DNA from 2 places in the Rhodococcus sp. 27YEA15 genome. Region 1 is predicted to be linked to the other one. Evidence: riboswitches for the same ligand, from Rfam matches in the RefSeq annotation. Region 1 holds a riboswitch; the other holds the start of a gene.
What was found. A riboswitch is a leader RNA that binds a small molecule or an ion and turns the genes downstream of it on or off. The one in region 1 is predicted to bind S-adenosylmethionine.
Positions count from the first base shown of each region.

Region 1 (7,875 bases):
TCCGGTGGCAGTGAGCACCCTCCTCTACGGATTGGTGACTGCGGCGTCCGCAAGTGTCATGTTGGTCTTCGCCGCGCTGTGCCTGGGTGTCATCACCGCCCTGATGCGGGTGTGGACCGGAGGATTACTTGCCCCGATCATCGTTCACATGATCTGGACATCCAGCATGATCGTGGTTCTGCCTCATCTTCTGCCTGTGTCGACCTGATCATCGCCGACGAAACTCTCGTCGTTCGTTTTGCATCGACGATGGCATCCGCACGTCACGCACCGATATAGGCCAACTGCGAGAACTCGGCAGCCTCTTCCACCAGATAGGCGAGATCGAGCACGACCGCATCATCGCCCGGCTTTCCGAGTATCTGCACTCCGATCGGGAGCCCCGTTGTCGACAGACCTACCGGAACCGATATGGCGGGAGCCTCCGCAATGTTGCACTGGGCGCCGAACACGATGGATTTTCGCCACCGTTCGCTCGATGTCTCGAAATCAGGTAGTGGACCGAGGTACCCGAGTTCGGGTGCCGCATGTGGAGCGACCGGGGTGATGATCACATCGAAATCCGAGAAATATTTCGAGTAGACGTCCTTGCCGAAGGCTCTCATTTTCGCGAGACTTTCCTCGGTTGCATCTGGTTTGCTCGTCGAGTTGAGCATGATCTCGCGAGTGAACACCTCCAACGCGGCCGGGTCCAGACCGAAGAGCCCCACCAATCCCGCGGTCGCGTAGCCGTAGAACAGGTAGAACGCTTCGATGAATTCAGCACCGTAGGGCAGTGCGGTGCCGGCGACCGGCAGTCCCCGCGACGCCAGGCGGCCGCCGATGTCGGTGACAGCTGCGGCCACTTCCGCATCGATGTCGAAGTACGCCTGAGAAATGATGCCGACACGATACTTCGAACCGCTGTATCGACCGGACGACACCGGACCGCTGCGGGCACCTCGCGGGGATTGCGCGTCCATCGCAATCATGTATTTTTCCTGATCACGAACCGACCTCGAGAGTACGCCCTGACTGACGAAGTCGGGAACGGCCGGATTCCTGGGAATGCCCGTGATGTGACGGCCCGGACTCCATTTCATACCCACCAAACCGTTCCAGGCGGCCGGCATTCGAATGGATCCGCCGCCGTCATTGGCGTGAGCGACCGTCACTGCACCGGAGGCGACCAGCGCTGCCGCGCCACCAGACGAACCGCCAGCGGAATGTCCTGTATTCCAAGGATTTACGGTCGGATCTCCAACCTCGTATTCAGTAGTGGGCTGACCCGCCAGCTCGGGGAGTTTACTCTTTCCCAGCAGAGTGAATCCCATTCCGGAGAACGCCGAGCCGTACTCGTCGCTCTCGGTAGCGGTATCAGATCGTGTTGCCTTCGATCCCATCCGCACCGGAAATCCACGCAGCATGGTGTTGTCCTTCACGAAGGTCGGGATTCCGTGAAACGGCGCAGAAACGTCACCGCTGCTCTCGGGCGTCACATAGTCAGCGCACTGGACGGCCTTGATGATCGGTTCGACCTTCTCGATTCGGGTCACGGTATCGGCGAAGACCTCTTCGATCGACACCTCCTTGGCCCGTATCCGGTACGCAAGGTCGGTCGCGTCCGAGTTGCCGATCGAATCCTCTTCAGTGAAACAATGAACCAAGCCCATCATCAATCCCCTGTCTTGTTTCTCGCGGCCGCCTGCCGTCCGGCCGTCGTCGTTCGAGCGATCACGCATATTTTGTCGCCACCTGCCGATCCGAATTCACGACTCCACGATCAAGTCCGAAACTTCGTCGACAGACTTCAATTCGCCGTGCACGTTGACTTGGTCGAAGTAGTCGTACCAACCCGAACCCTGAACGGAATCGAGAAAGTACTCGACCGACGCGACTTCCCAGATGGCGAACCAGTCGAACCCCGAGGCGCGACTGTCGCCTGATCCATCTATTCGACCCCACCCGAGGGTTGTGCATCCATCCAAAGATTTCACACTGTTTCGGACACCCTCGAACAACTCGATCCGGTCGGATCGGCTCAGATTCGCGAACGCCGCGTTCGCCTTCCACAGTTCGACCACAACGAAGACCATCGACCACACCCCTGCGCGTTGGATTCGGATATCGGACCACACTCCTCGCCGTCTCGCATTTCGCCCGACAGACCCTGACACAACCAGCTGATCATAATTTGATCTAACTAGTTGGCATGCAACACATTTCAATACACTTGGCACATATTGAACGATCGGGTCTCGCCAGTCGGAGCGGCAGGCGCAAGCGCGTATTACCTGGTTCACCTCGCTGTGAACCTCGAGTCTTTCCCGATGAGAACTCGGGTGCTACGTCAGAAACCATAACGCTCGGCGCCGTTGAACGTCACGGAGAAAAATTGACCTAAAATTGTCAATATCAGACATCGGTCGATTTCTGCTCGGACATGACAAAACTGGGGGACCACCGACAAATTCGGCGATCCCCCAGTTGGGAAAAAAGATCGATCAGGAAGCGAGAGTGCGCTGACGAGGCGGCAGACCGAAACGTCCGAGCACATCGTCGACTGCTGTGGAGGCCGTGACCAGCCCACGATCCTGCAGCCACAGAATCGTTCCGTCCACCAGATACTCGAGCGTGCGCGGTAGGGCCAGCGGCAGCAACGTGACGCCGTCCGCGACGTCAGCAGCTCTGATATCGGCGATCAGGCTACCGAGCCCGCTCGGGGTGCCGACGTAGTGCAGCGAGGACGGGATACGGCGCTCGGTGAGTGCACTGTCGAGTTGCGCCAATTCCTTGCGCGCGGCACGCGCTTCCGGGGCAATCAGGATCTCGAGATCGACGAGCACGACGACACTGTCTGGGTCGCGACCCTCCTCGGCGATCGCGGTCCGGACGCGTGCGCGTTCGAGTTGGGCTTCACGCAGGTCGGAAGCGCGAATCCTTACCACATTGGTAGGAAATGCGGCCAAATCGAGGACACGTTCGTTCTCGGTGAGGTCAACCCAGTAGTCGCCACCGATCACAGGCGAGTTTCCCGGGGCAGACGCCGCTGCCGGGTGATGGCCTGCGCCGGTGAGCTCGACCGCTACGTGCAGGGCAGGTGAAGTACGTGAAGACATCTGTAGACCTCCGAAAATCAGAAAAAATCGTGATGAGCGCGAGACGATCGTCAGCTCGAACACATTCCTGACGACGTACGGCAGAGGTCGACATGGCGACGGCCCCAATGGGCAGCCCAGCTGCTCACGGAAATATCGGAAACATCCCAGCGGCTCACGGAAGCACGCGATGCGCCCATGAGTTCTGCTGTTGCCATGTTCACCATGGTAGTGGTCCGTTCGGGTTTTCGGTGACCGAGCTCAGCTCAGACGCACTCGGCGGCACCGGCTTTCTCGTCTGACCCGACGAGAAAGCTGCGGGTCTCGGGCACCGGATTCCAGGAACCCGCCGTTTTCTCGTAGTTCCAATCACGCTGATCGGAAACCAGGATTTTCACGGCGTCGATCAATCGCTGTACGTCGTCCGAGCTGCTCCCCAGCCCGAGGCTCGCACGCACGGCACCTCCGGACAGGCCCAGGCGTGCCAGTGCCGGATGTGCGCAGAAACGTCCATCCCGGACACCGATGCCGTGTTCGGCGGACAGAAACGCCGCGATCTCACCGGGCTCGTAGCCGGCGACGGTGAAGGTGACGATTCCGACCGCGTCGGGAGCGTCGGCCCACAACCGAACCACGTCGACGCCGACAATGGCGGACAATCCGTCGGTCAGCTGCTCCGTCAGGGCCTTCTCGTGCTCGGCGATCGCATCGAAGTCCAAGGCCTGCAAGGTTTCACAGGCGGCGGCAATGGCTGCAGCACCGAGCACGTTGGGTGAGCCTGCCTCGTGGCGAGCGGGCGCACATGCCCACTCGGTGGACGTGGTCGTGACCTCACGCACCGCGCCGCCGCCGGCGAGGTACGGCTGAGCCTGGTCGAGCCAGTCACGGCGACCGGCGAGCACTCCGGAACCGAACGGCGCGTAGAGCTTGTGACCGGAGAACGCGATGTAATCGACGCCGCATTCCTGCAAGTCGATACGACGGTGGGGTGCCAGTTGAGCGGCGTCCACCAGGATGCGGGTGCCGAGTCGGTGTGCGATCTCGGTCAGGCGAGCAATCGGCAAGATCTCACCGGTGACATTGGATGCCCCGGTGACGGCGAGCAGCGCAGCGGGCTTGGTGCACAGTTCGGCCACCAGGCGCTCGATAGTCTCCTCGACGGTGTCTGCGGCAGTGACGACGCGAGCATCGTTCCACGGCAACAGGTTTGCATGATGCTCGACGTCGAGCACAACGGTGCTTCCCGGTACGCACTGGGCGAGCAGGTTCAGCGAATCAGTGGTGTTGCGGGTGAAGACGACCACCTGGTCCTCGGAACAGTTGAGAAAACGCGACACCGATTCGCGAGCGTTCTCGTAGGTCAGGGTGGAGATCCGCGATGCGTAGCCCGCGCCGCGGTGAACACTGGCGTACGTCGGCAGCAGTTCCGCAATGCGGTCTGTGACCTGCGACAATGCCGGAGCGCTCGCCGCATAGTCGAAGTTGGCGTACGGCAGCTCGCCACCCTGGACGAGGGGAACCAGAAGGTCGGAGCCGGAAACCTGGGCGATCGGCGCGGTGCGGCAGGCGTCGGCACTCAAAACAGCAGTCATCGAAGACAATCCTCACGTTCAAGGACTCTTTTCGGGTGAAGTTCCCGGACGAGTCCGCGCTTGCCACATTCGTTTTCGAATGCAGCCGGGTCGTCACCCGGAGCACCCCACCGCGGAGGAGGGTTGCCGACCAGCAAGCCGGGGCTGAACACTGGTACTCGTGACCTGCAAACGAGGATGGCAGTTACGTCCCCCGGTTGTCAAGACGAAATCTGAATGGCGCGCGTCACTCCCGGACTGTTCGGCACGCGAGGTGCAATGCGAGCCGCGTCTCCGGATCGCCGAGATCGACTGACAGAAGCCGCTGAATGCGCTCGATCCGGCTGGAAACAGTGTTGCGGTGCAATCCCATTCGAGTAGCGGTGTGTGCCAGCGACGATTCCTCGTCGAGGTAGGTAGACAACGTGTCGAGCAGCTCGCCCCCGGCGGCCCGCAGTGGCGCGAGCAGTGCCGCAGCCGCGGGTTGGAACGTGTCGGTTCGTGTCCAAGCCAGCAACAACTGAGCCAACCCGAGTCGGTCGACGTGCAGAAATCGTCCGGTTTGAGAACGTGAACCCGCCAGGCGGGCGGCGTCGCCCGCCTCCGACAGCGAGATACCGATTCCCGCAGGTCCCTCATGTGCCCGTCCGACGCCGAACCACGTGTCCATCGTGGGATCCAGGCGATCCTGAGCTGCGCGGATGCTCTCGGCAAGCCGAGTGATCGACTCCGGGCGCGGCTCGCCCGGCAGCGTGGTCCACGAGGCCCACCCGTCGGCCTGTTCCACGACGTTGGCGGTGATGCCCTCCGCTGCCAACGCCTCCGCGACCTCGCTGCGTCTGGCAACCAGGTCTACGTCTGCGACGGTCAGGACCTTGATGCCGATATGCCAACCGTCCAGTGCCCAGCCGGCGTCGAGCGCACGCCTGAGTAAACCGGGCGTGGCGTCGCCGGTGGTGTCGACGAGCTCACTCAACAGCGCGCTTCGCCGGCGCGCCTCCCGTTCGTCGATCATGCGCGCCACTGCCAGCCTGTGCCCCACCGCCAACGATGCGACGTCGAGAACCACCGCCAGAGAAGCTTCTTCGACACTCTGGCGTACCGGAAGCACCACAGCGAGCCACGGTTCGCGTACACCTCCGGACATCACCGGGCAGGCGATCAGCACTCCACCCGAATCGAGTTCCAGAGTGGTGGGCGCGCTCCGGTCTGACAACGAACCCGCGACCAGACGATCGTTCTCGGTGAACACGTCCGCACCGATCAGTGGGCGACCCGCCGCATCCAGGACAAGGAATGGTCGTTGAAAAGTGTTCAGCAGCACGGACAGTAGGTTCTCGACGGTGAGACCGGCGCGCTGCCCGGCGTGCGTGGCTCGGAGAACGGCATCGGCCATCACCGACCGCGAATTCGACAGCAGATCACGGAGCTCGACGCCGAACCTCCACGGATCCGTGACCGCAAGAACCACCACCCCGAGTCGATCGGCCAACAACGTGAGGTTGGAGTCGTCGACGGCCGGCTCGGCCACCGCTACAACTTGACATCCGGTCGCCACCGCTCGCCGGAGCAACGCATCGAAGGTCCACTCCCCCGTGTCGATCCGATCGAGGATCACCAGAACCGAACCAGAGCCGACTGCGGCCGAGATCGCTGCAGCAGACTTCGTGGCCTCGGCCGTGAGCGCCCCTACGACGGTGACAACAGGATCACCACTGCCCGCCAGGCGGTAAACACTGCCGAACCGCGGATTATTCAGCAAGGCTGAAACACTCGCACTCATCGCACCTCCGTGAGAACAGCATCGTGATCGATTCCGAAGGCTCTCGGGCCCACCACGTCGAGCCTGACCTGATCCTGGGACCACCAGGCCGGTCCGGGTAGAACGAGGACCGCGACGTCCTGTCCCGGATGGACGGACTCACAGGCAACGAAGTCGCCCGTCCGGACGTCCACGAGCACGACGATGTCCGGGCACGTCGCTGTCATCTCGCCGTCCGAGGACACACAGAGGTACTCGCTCTCGAATTCGACCCGAAGGACCGCCGCGCTGTCTTCGACGATGACGTTGCCGCGACGGGTGTCTGCACTCGTCTTACGTACTGCTCGCACGCGGCCGCTCCCCAGCACCCGCGCGTCGATCAAGGCAGCAGTGCCCCGCCGGCCCCGCGACATCGCAAGCTGCTCACCCAATCGGTGTGCTCGGGACAAGGTCCCCGGAACGGTCGCCGATCGAACCGTACCCGCGTCGACGGGAGCAAGTGCCAGTGCCCCCCATCCACTGGTTCGCCCGATCAACGACCGGATCGCCACCTCGACACCCGGTACGTCCACCCGGTCGACGACGGTGATCAACCCACCAGGCTGCGCCAACGTGACGGGGCACAATTCCAGACCTGCTGCAGCCAAGGAGAAATGGTCGAGCCGGGGCATCGCTCGGCCGAGGAGGTCGGCATCGACCACCGGCACCCCGAGTGCCAGCGCGGCGGCGATACCGGAGAGGGCATTGAGCCCACCACCCTCGAACGTCATCACCGCAGTGGGGCTCCGGCCGGTCCACCGGGACATGGCTTCGGCGGTGTCGGCGAATTCGCGCCCGGACGGTAGCTGCTCCTCGAGCGCGAGCGCCGAGCCGACGAGTCCGACCGGCATCACCAGCGCGTCATCGGGGAGTTCGGGCGGTGCAAGCACCTCGACCCCCGACGAGGCGATCAGATGGCGCAGCATGTCCACGAGCAGACGAGGGTCGCCGCCCCCGCCGCAGCCCAGGACAACCGCACCCGCCGCAATCGCGTCGAGTTCGACCTCATGGACCACGCGCAGACCGTACACAGCTCGCTATTGTGCCGGCCACGCCCGTTCGAGCGACTCGACCGGCACGAACTCACGATCCAAACCGAAGCAGGACGGCCCGAACACCGCCAACGCCTCCGGTGTCCGCATGATCGGCGGGGTCGCGATGCCGATGACTGCCACCCGTTGCCCGTACCGAAGCGCTTCGGTGGTGACCGGCTCGGCACTGTCCGCCTCCACGATGCAGATCAGGTCCGGAACCATCGCCACCACTACACCGGATCGCAGAGCAAACAGGTTCTCGTTCTGGAACTGCACTTCGAGTTCGTCGCCGTCCTCACCGGCCATCCGGACGGAGCCGCGAGCGAACCCCTCGTCGGTTCGGCGGTCCACGTCGATCACCTTGCCCTGAAAGAGAACTCGACCGTATCCGT
Region 1 is NZ_JBMHHW010000001.1:26,266-34,140, reverse strand. It holds gene ABH922_RS00130 (lysostaphin resistance A-like protein) at 1-208, shown strand, start outside; gene ABH922_RS00125 (amidase family protein) at 264-1,721, opposite strand; gene ABH922_RS00120 (DUF6616 family protein) at 1,749-2,075, opposite strand; gene ABH922_RS00115 (hypothetical protein) at 2,484-3,098, opposite strand; gene ABH922_RS00110 (putative leader peptide) at 3,149-3,295, opposite strand; gene ABH922_RS00105 (aminotransferase class V-fold PLP-dependent enzyme) at 3,344-4,669, opposite strand; SAM riboswitch class IV at 4,721-4,835, opposite strand; gene ABH922_RS00100 (PucR family transcriptional regulator) at 4,896-6,431, opposite strand; gene ABH922_RS00095 (DUF917 domain-containing protein) at 6,428-7,465, opposite strand; gene ABH922_RS00090 (DUF917 domain-containing protein) at 7,487-7,875, opposite strand, start outside.

Region 2 (7,875 bases), 440 kb from region 1:
AGGACCACGGCGCGTGAGCGGGTCCCGCAGACCCAGATGCCCACGAAGCGTCGACGCGGTGTACTCGGTGCGATACGCACCGCGATCCTGCAACTCGGGGACCAACCAGTCGACGATCTCGTCCAGACCGCTCGGAACAAGGTACGGCGTGATGTTGAAGCCGTCGGAAGCACCCTGACGCACCCAATGCGTCAACGTGTCCGCCACCTGCCCGGGTGTTCCCGCGAAGCCGGACCGCGTAGTGGTCTCGATGGCGACCTGACGCAGCGAGAGGTTCTTCGCCTCGGCCAGAGCCCGCCACTCGCGTGCAACTGCGACAGGATCGTTTCCGTCCCGGAATGCACCTCGTGTCCCGGATACCGGGCGCGGAACCGGATCTTCCTCGGGGAGCGGACCGTCCGGATCGCGGTCGGAGAGATCTTTGCCCCATACCAGACCGACCAACGACAACGCGGTCTGTCCGGTGTACTGACCTTCGAGAACCCAGCGAACCTTTTCTTCGACCTCGGATTCTTTCTCCGCCAACACGATCTGGGTTCCGGGAAGAATCTTGATGTCGTCCTCGGGCCGGCCGGCATTGCGCAGCCGGGCTCGGATGTCGTTCGCGAATTCGAGTGCGTCGTCGAAATCCGTCCCGTGCCGGGAGAAGATGACGTCGGCACGACTGGCAGCGAAGTCACGGCCGCTCGGGGAATCACCGGCCTGGAAGATCACCGGATGCCCCTGACGGCTACGCGGCAAGGTCGCGGTGACGTCGACGTCGAACTGCGACGTCTCACGTCGTACCGTGGCCACCGCATCCGGCCCAGCCCAGTTTTCCGCCGAACGGGACTGTGCGATCGCGTCGTCGCGCCACGAATCCCACAGTGCCCGAGCTGTGTCGATGAACTGTCCGGCACGCTCGTAGCGCAATTCGTGATCGAGAAATCCACCCCGGCGGAAGTTCTCGCCCGTCCAGGCGTTGTCCGTGGTGACCACGTTCCAGCCGGCGCGGCCGTCGGAGAGAAGATCCAGACCCGACAACCGCCGGGCGAGATCCGCCGGTTCGTTGTAGGTGGTGTTCTGAGTCGCGACCAGACCGATGTTCTCGGTGATCGCGGCCAACGCAGCCAGCTGCGCGATCGCGTCGGGCCGTCCGGCGATGTCGAGATCGAGGATCTTGCCGTCCTGTTCACGCAGGCGCAGACCTTCGCCGAGGAAGAACGCGTCGAACAGTCCACGCTCGGCCGTGAGGATCAGCCGCCGGAACGTCTCGAAGTCGATTTGCGATCCACTGGTGGGATCGGACCAGATAGTGGTGTGGTTGACGCCTTGGAAGAAGACGCCGAAGTGAACCTGCGCGTCGGGGCGTGGCGCAGCGGAGCGAGATGCAGTCATTGCCGAGATATCCTTAGCACGAAGTCAAGTCAGGAAGTGTGGGCGAATCGATTGGCCGGCCGCGCCAGGCCGAGGTTGGCCCGCAACGACGAGCCCGGCACCGGGCGACGCGTCAACCCGGACTTCGACAGCTCCGGAAGCACGAGCTTGGCCAACACCGGAAGTTCCTCGTCCAGAACCAACGGATGCAGATGCACACCGTCGACGTGCGATCCGAGCTCTCCCAACAGCGCCGCCAACCGCAGCGGATCGCCGGAGAATCCGAATCGACCGGACTCCCGCGCTTCCACATGAGAATTCAAGTCCGCCAATCGCTCTGATGCGACCGATGCCGGCGTGTCCAGGGCCACGTCCAACTCTGCTACCACCAACAGCGCACCCTCATTGCGCGCCGCCACTGCCGCAGCGGCGATGGACTCCACCGAATCTCCGGTGACGAGAACGACATCGGCCTGACGCGGATCGATCTGGCCGTAGCGACCGAACACGACGAGCTGACCCTGCGGCGGACGCGGAACGATCGCCGGACCCTTCACGGAGAACGTTTTCCCCTCGAAATCGATGTAGTGCAGCCGATCCCGATCGAGAAACCGCCCCGTGGCATAGTGCCTGACGACGGCATCGTCTTCCCACGAATCCCACAACTCACGCACCACGGTCACCGAGTCGTGCTGCTCGCGTGCCCGATCGGCGTCCGTCGTAACCGCGGGCCTCCCCCAGGTCTTTGCCGCCGCTGGATCGGCAACGGGTACCGGTAGCCAACCTCCGCGACCACGCGAGGAGTAGTCGAGTGTCGCCAACTGCGACGACGTGTGGAACGGTTCCGCATACGACGTCCCTACCACCGGAACCAAGCCGATAGTGCTCGTCACCGGCGCTACGTACGACGCCCGTGCGACGGCATCGATGCGCCCGCGTACTTCACCGGTCGGCGGCAGAATGGAATCGTCGAACGTAGCGAAAGTGAATCCTGCGTTCTCGGCAGCAGCCACCCGCAGACGAATGGTCTTGCCGGTGAGCAGTTGATCCGGGCTGTACGCGCTACGACGCCAAGCCGACGGATGTGTACCCTCGCCGTCCAGCTCGATACCAACAGCAAATACGGTCATGCGTCCTCCATCGGTCCTGGCGGTAGCACCCACACTCGAAACGAAGCGGGTTGCTGCAGCATCATCGAGCCAGGTCTCTCAGCCACTCTGGATGGTCGTTGCAATGTATGCCGCAGCCAACGAGCAAGTCAAATTGCAGTGCACGAATAACATTGGACTACAAGGACACTCAATACATTCACAGTGATCGAAACCGTTGCGCTTCGACAACCCGGGCCGGTGCCGCGACGTACTTTGGTCCGGCCGGTAACGGCCTACCGCCGAGCGGCCGTTACCGGCTCGGCGGCCTCGACCAGACGCTCCGCCCCGCTGTTCGTCTCCTTCAGTTCCGCAGCGGTGAGACCCGGATGTATGTAGGCAGCATTGTTCTTCAAGTTCAGCAGCGCGTTCAGGTGCCATTCGAATCCGCTGTCCGCGAGCTTGTGCGAGGACGACAGCTTGTGATTGCCGGTAGTGGAGGGTACGCCCAGGCACACGCGACAGATGCAAGGCCGAACCGGCGATACCCGCACCCTACATATCCATCCCCCCATACCCATCCTCGGCGGCGTTGAGCATCTCCGCCCCGAGGAGGTCAGCGGCGTCGAAGATCTACTTCGCCTCGGACATGCGACCCTCGGTAACGACGCAGTCGCGCTGTCCCGATATCAGGAACGGCCCTGTCGCCGGGCGCCTGTGCGATGAATCAGTCCCGTGTCCCCGCGACGGTCAGGCCATGCCACGTCACGTCACGTCGCGTAGAAGCGGCTCTCGACGGCAGCGCGGAACTCGTCCTCGGCGTCCCCGAGTTACGGCCGTCGTTGCCGGGCCACCCGGTGACAAGTAGGGCAGATCGCTCACCTGGCGCTCCCACTCGTCGTCGTCATCGCACTGGATCGGCAACGCCCACAAGGAATACGGGCGATATCACTGTCATGTTCCATGCCGACAAGCTCGGCGATCCGTGTGTTCGACTCGCCCTCGGATGCGAGCCCGATGATCCGAGCCCGCTGCGCGATCCCGGCCACGCACCGACCTGGACCGCATCAACGCCGTCACACGCCCCGCACAACCACAGGCGCAACTCGCATACAAAGCAAGTACCGCAGACCAACTGTCCAATTACTTGTCCCACGCCGCACCAGGCGCCTTTCGGGTCTGGTGTCGAGTTCGTGGGCGACCCTTTCGAGGCCTTCGGGACTGCGAATCGAAAGGCTCGATCCTGTCGGAAAATATTGGGGCAGTGCGTCGTTGGTGTTTTGGTTCCCCGTCGTTGCCAGGGTGAGGCTGAATCGCAGAAGTAGACCGGCATGGCCGTGTCCATGGTGAAAGCTTTATGTCCGCCATTGCGCTGCCGTGGCTCAGGTCAGCGAGCCACGCAGATGCGGCAGCGGTTGCCCGATCGCGCCGTGAGCGCCTCGCACATCGCTTCGGCTCCGAGATTGCCAAGTAGGTGTACGAGCATGACGTGGCAGGTGGCGCGTTCGACGAGTGTTCCGATGGTGGAGGTGTGGTTCTTGCCGATGATGAGGTAACCGTCCCAATGGCCGGGTACGGCTCTGTCTTCGATCTCGGCAGGTCAGTCGCTGATCATCACCACCGGGTCGCGGTACCGCGATTGCCGCTGTCGAGCCTGGCGTCGAGACTTCCGGCGGGCAGCGCCCGTGTGCAATGCTGTGCGAAGCTCACGGCGCAGCCCGCCACGACCCGGGATGCAGAGGCAAAGGTAGATCGTTTCGTCGGCCGCGTACATCTGCGGGTTGTCGGGGAAATCGCGCCGCAGGGTCCGGGCGATTTGTTCCACGCTCCACCGACTGCCGGAGCGCCGACGCTTCGTCCTTTGACAATTCACACCGACGATTCTCGCCGCTTCACTGGAGCTGTGCCGCAACGCCACGGGCTCGCAGAACTTCTCGCGTTCTGCATACAAGCGACTCGCCCCTGCACAATTTCACGGTGTGCGCGGATCGAACATCACCTGCAACTCCTGATGAAGTCAGGTGCTGCAAAAATCTCTGGAACCCGGGACAGCTTCCGGCCGAGATACCGAAAAGCCCCGTCCTCGTGTTCATGAAGAACACCGGGAACAGGGCTTGAATTAATGGTGGCCAGGGCCGGGATCGAACCGGCGACCTTCCGCTTTTCAGGCGGACGCTCGTACCAACTGAGCTACCTGGCCGGACGGCACCCGAACCGAATGCCTATCGCACTGCAATGCATTTCCCTTTCATGGGGGAAATACATCACTTTGCGACCCTGACGGGACTCGAACCCGCGACCTCCGCCGTGACAGGGCGGCGCGCTAACCAACTGCGCCACAGGGCCTTGCTTTTTCCTTGCTGTGAAACCGTACTACATCTTCGGGCTGCTCCAAAACCACTGTCCTGGCCTTGCTTTCGAGCATCTCAAAGCTTGTCGTGCGGGTCAAACCATACTACATCGTCTTGCTTGCGCAAAACCGCTTCACTTTCGCAAAGCGTACCCCCTACGGGATTCGAACCCGCGCTACCGCCTTGAAAGGGCGGCGTCCTAGGCCGCTAGACGAAGGGGGCCCGTCGGATCACTCCGAACCAGTACCCCAACGGCGTTCCGTTGGGAGCTTGGATAGCTTATGGCACAGCGCCGGAAAAACCCAAATCGCCAGCTCAGTGGGCATAAAACACGTTCTCAGTCTGCAACGAGGGGTTCGATGGTCGGCCAACCGGTCCGTCGAAACTCCTCCAGCCACTCCGGCGAAGCCATGGCGTCGAGAATGACTTCGAGTGACTCTTCGAACCACTCCGCGATGTGCCCGCTGTTCGCGATCAGATCAGCCATGTAGCGACGCCCTGCCAGGCTTGCCGCCAAGACCCGAGTGAACTTCGCCGGATCCACCCCGTCTCGAAGCAACCCTTCGCTCTGTGCCCGGGTGGCCAGCGCGTGAGCAGTTCGACCCCACACCTGCCCGCCACCGGACTGCACGTCTGCGTAGAACTCGGGCTCGATGATCAGCCGGAACTCCGCCTGGACGATGACATCGGAGCGGAACAGCTCGGCGATGTCGAGAACCAGACCGTGCAGAACGACGAACGGATCCAGATCCGTCCTCGCGGACCATCGCTCGGTGATTTCGCCGAACGAGTCGATCGCCGAGGTCAGGACCGCTCGCGCCAGATCCTCCTTCGACTGGAAATGGAAGTACATCGCGCCCTTGGTCGCGCGAGAACCTTCCAGGATCGTGTTGACCGACGCCGCCGCGTATCCACGCTTGGCGAACTCGATTGCGGCCGCTTCGACCAGACTGGCGCGGGTACGCCGCGCACGCTCTTGTTGACGTGCCATTGACGGTGCTATGCCTCTCACAGTTGACGACCGGTGAATCCAGGCATTTCAAGACCCGTATCCCCCTAAACCTCACAATATCCCCTCAAGAATGGCCTACGCGAGGATTGCGTACCACCTAATCCGCTCCGACCTCGGAGTTGAATCGGGGCCCATCACCAGTTCAGCCGGCGCTCCGGTGCGACACAGCCGCGGTCCCGCACCTGCACACCTGCCAACCTGCGCTCGATATAGACAACCAAGTTGATATAAATAAACAGTATTTTTGCTCACATAGGCTTCATTTTATGAAAAGTAGACAGCTAAACTGCCTAAGGTAGCGTTCGAGCGAAGGGGCCCTCATGCCAACACCAGCCGACAGTCTGTGGGAGGACTTCAGCGTCTTCATCCGGCGCCTGCGCACCAAACGCAGCGACCACTCGTTGACCCCCAGCCAGATGCAAGCTCTCGGTCATCTACACCGGCAAGGCGCCATGACTGCGCGATCCCTCGCGCACTTCGAACAGGTCACACCTCAATCGATAGCCAAAACCGTCGCCGCACTCGAAGAACAGCATCTGGTAGGCAGACGATCCGACCCGTCCGACGGACGAGCGATCCTGATCAGCCTCACCGACCTCGGTACGGCGACTCTCCTCGAAGACCGAGCACGTCGCACCGAGTGGCTGAGCGCAGTCATCGATGCCGAATGCACCGAAGCCGAACGCGACCTACTCGTGATCGCCGGCCGCCTGTTGCGCCGACTCGGCGAAGACTCGTCCTTACCCGAAACTCCCGAGGAGTCACTGATGAACTCGTGACCACTGTCGCCACCACCCCACCCGCCCAGACCACGGTCCCACTCCGCCTGAGTCTCGCACTCGGCTCCGGTACCGTCCTGCAGCCACTCAACTCCTCGATGATCGCAGTGGCGATCGTCCCCATCGCCACCCATTTCGGCTCGAGCTCCGGAACCGCCTGGGTCATCTCGGCCCTCTACATCGCCACCGCCGTCACCGCACCAGCAGCCGGACGCCTCGGATCCATTCTCGGCGCGAAACGGGTGTATCTGACCGGTCTCGGACTGATCGCCGCGGGCGCGATCCTCGGATCACTGGCACCGTCACTGGGTTGGCTCATCGCAGCGCGCGTCCTACTCGGCATCGGCACAGCCACTCAGTACCCGAACGCCATGACCGTCATACGCGCGTACGCAGACCAACACAATTCCGAAACACGCTCGGCAATAGCAACTCTCACCATCTGCGCCCAGTCCGTCGTCGCTTTCGGCCCCACTCTGGGCGGACTCCTGGTCGGCATCCTCGGATGGCAATCCATCATGTGGATCAACCTGCCCCTCGTCGCCGTGACAGCACTCTGGGTGTTACTCGCCGCCCCCAAGGATCAACGACCACCCACGCGTGAACGCGGCTCGTCGCTGATCCGATCACTCGACCCCGTGGGAATCCTGCTGTTCCTGGCGGTAACCACCTCGACGATGCTGCTGCTGCTCTCACTCGTCGATCACCCCAAGTGGTACCTGATACCGGCCGTCGTCGTCTCCGGAGCCCTGTTCGTCCTGTGGGAACGCCGGACGGAATCCGCATTCATCGACGTGCGAGCACTGGCCCGAAACCGCGCCCTGAGCATGACCCTCGGCCGGACCCTGCTGACCTACACCGCCTTCTACAGCGTGTTCTTCGGTCTGCCTCAATGGCTACAGGGCGCTCGCGGGATGTCACCCATGCACGCCGGTCTACTGATGCTGCCGGTTGCCGCAGTGGGCATCGTCTCGACCATCACGGCCTCCCAGACGTACGGACGGTTCGGCGCTCGCGTCACGCTACTGATCGGGACCGCCGCCTTGACCGTCGGCGCCCTCGTCCTCACCTTCGTCGAATCGAGCAGCACACCGGTGGTGGCACTCCTGCTCGTCGCCGCGGTCCTCGGTATTCCCAACGGCTTCAACAACATGGGAAATCAGAATCTCGTCAACTCGGTCAGTAGTTCCGCAGACGTCGGAACCGCAATCGGCCTGTACCGCACCATCCAGTACATCGGGGCCAATCTCGCGGCCGTCGTCGTCGAACTGACCATGCGAGGAACACCC
Region 2 is NZ_JBMHHW010000001.1:469,841-477,715, reverse strand. It holds gene ABH922_RS02235 (NtaA/DmoA family FMN-dependent monooxygenase) at 1-1,377, opposite strand, end outside; gene ABH922_RS02230 (LLM class flavin-dependent oxidoreductase) at 1,407-2,486, opposite strand; SAM riboswitch class I at 2,491-2,584, opposite strand; gene ABH922_RS02225 (hypothetical protein) at 2,741-2,962, opposite strand; gene ABH922_RS02220 (hypothetical protein) at 4,045-4,269, opposite strand; tRNA gene ABH922_RS02215 (tRNA-Phe) at 4,568-4,644, opposite strand; tRNA gene ABH922_RS02210 (tRNA-Asp) at 4,717-4,790, opposite strand; tRNA gene ABH922_RS02205 (tRNA-Glu) at 4,945-5,017, opposite strand; gene ABH922_RS02200 (TetR family transcriptional regulator) at 5,133-5,786, opposite strand; gene ABH922_RS02195 (MarR family winged helix-turn-helix transcriptional regulator) at 6,128-6,586, shown strand; gene ABH922_RS02190 (MFS transporter) at 6,583-7,875, shown strand, end outside.
Region 2: it holds a riboswitch for S-adenosylmethionine, as region 1 does, so the genes downstream of both, ABH922_RS02230 (LLM class flavin-dependent oxidoreductase) here and ABH922_RS00105 (aminotransferase class V-fold PLP-dependent enzyme) in region 1, are expected to answer to the same signal.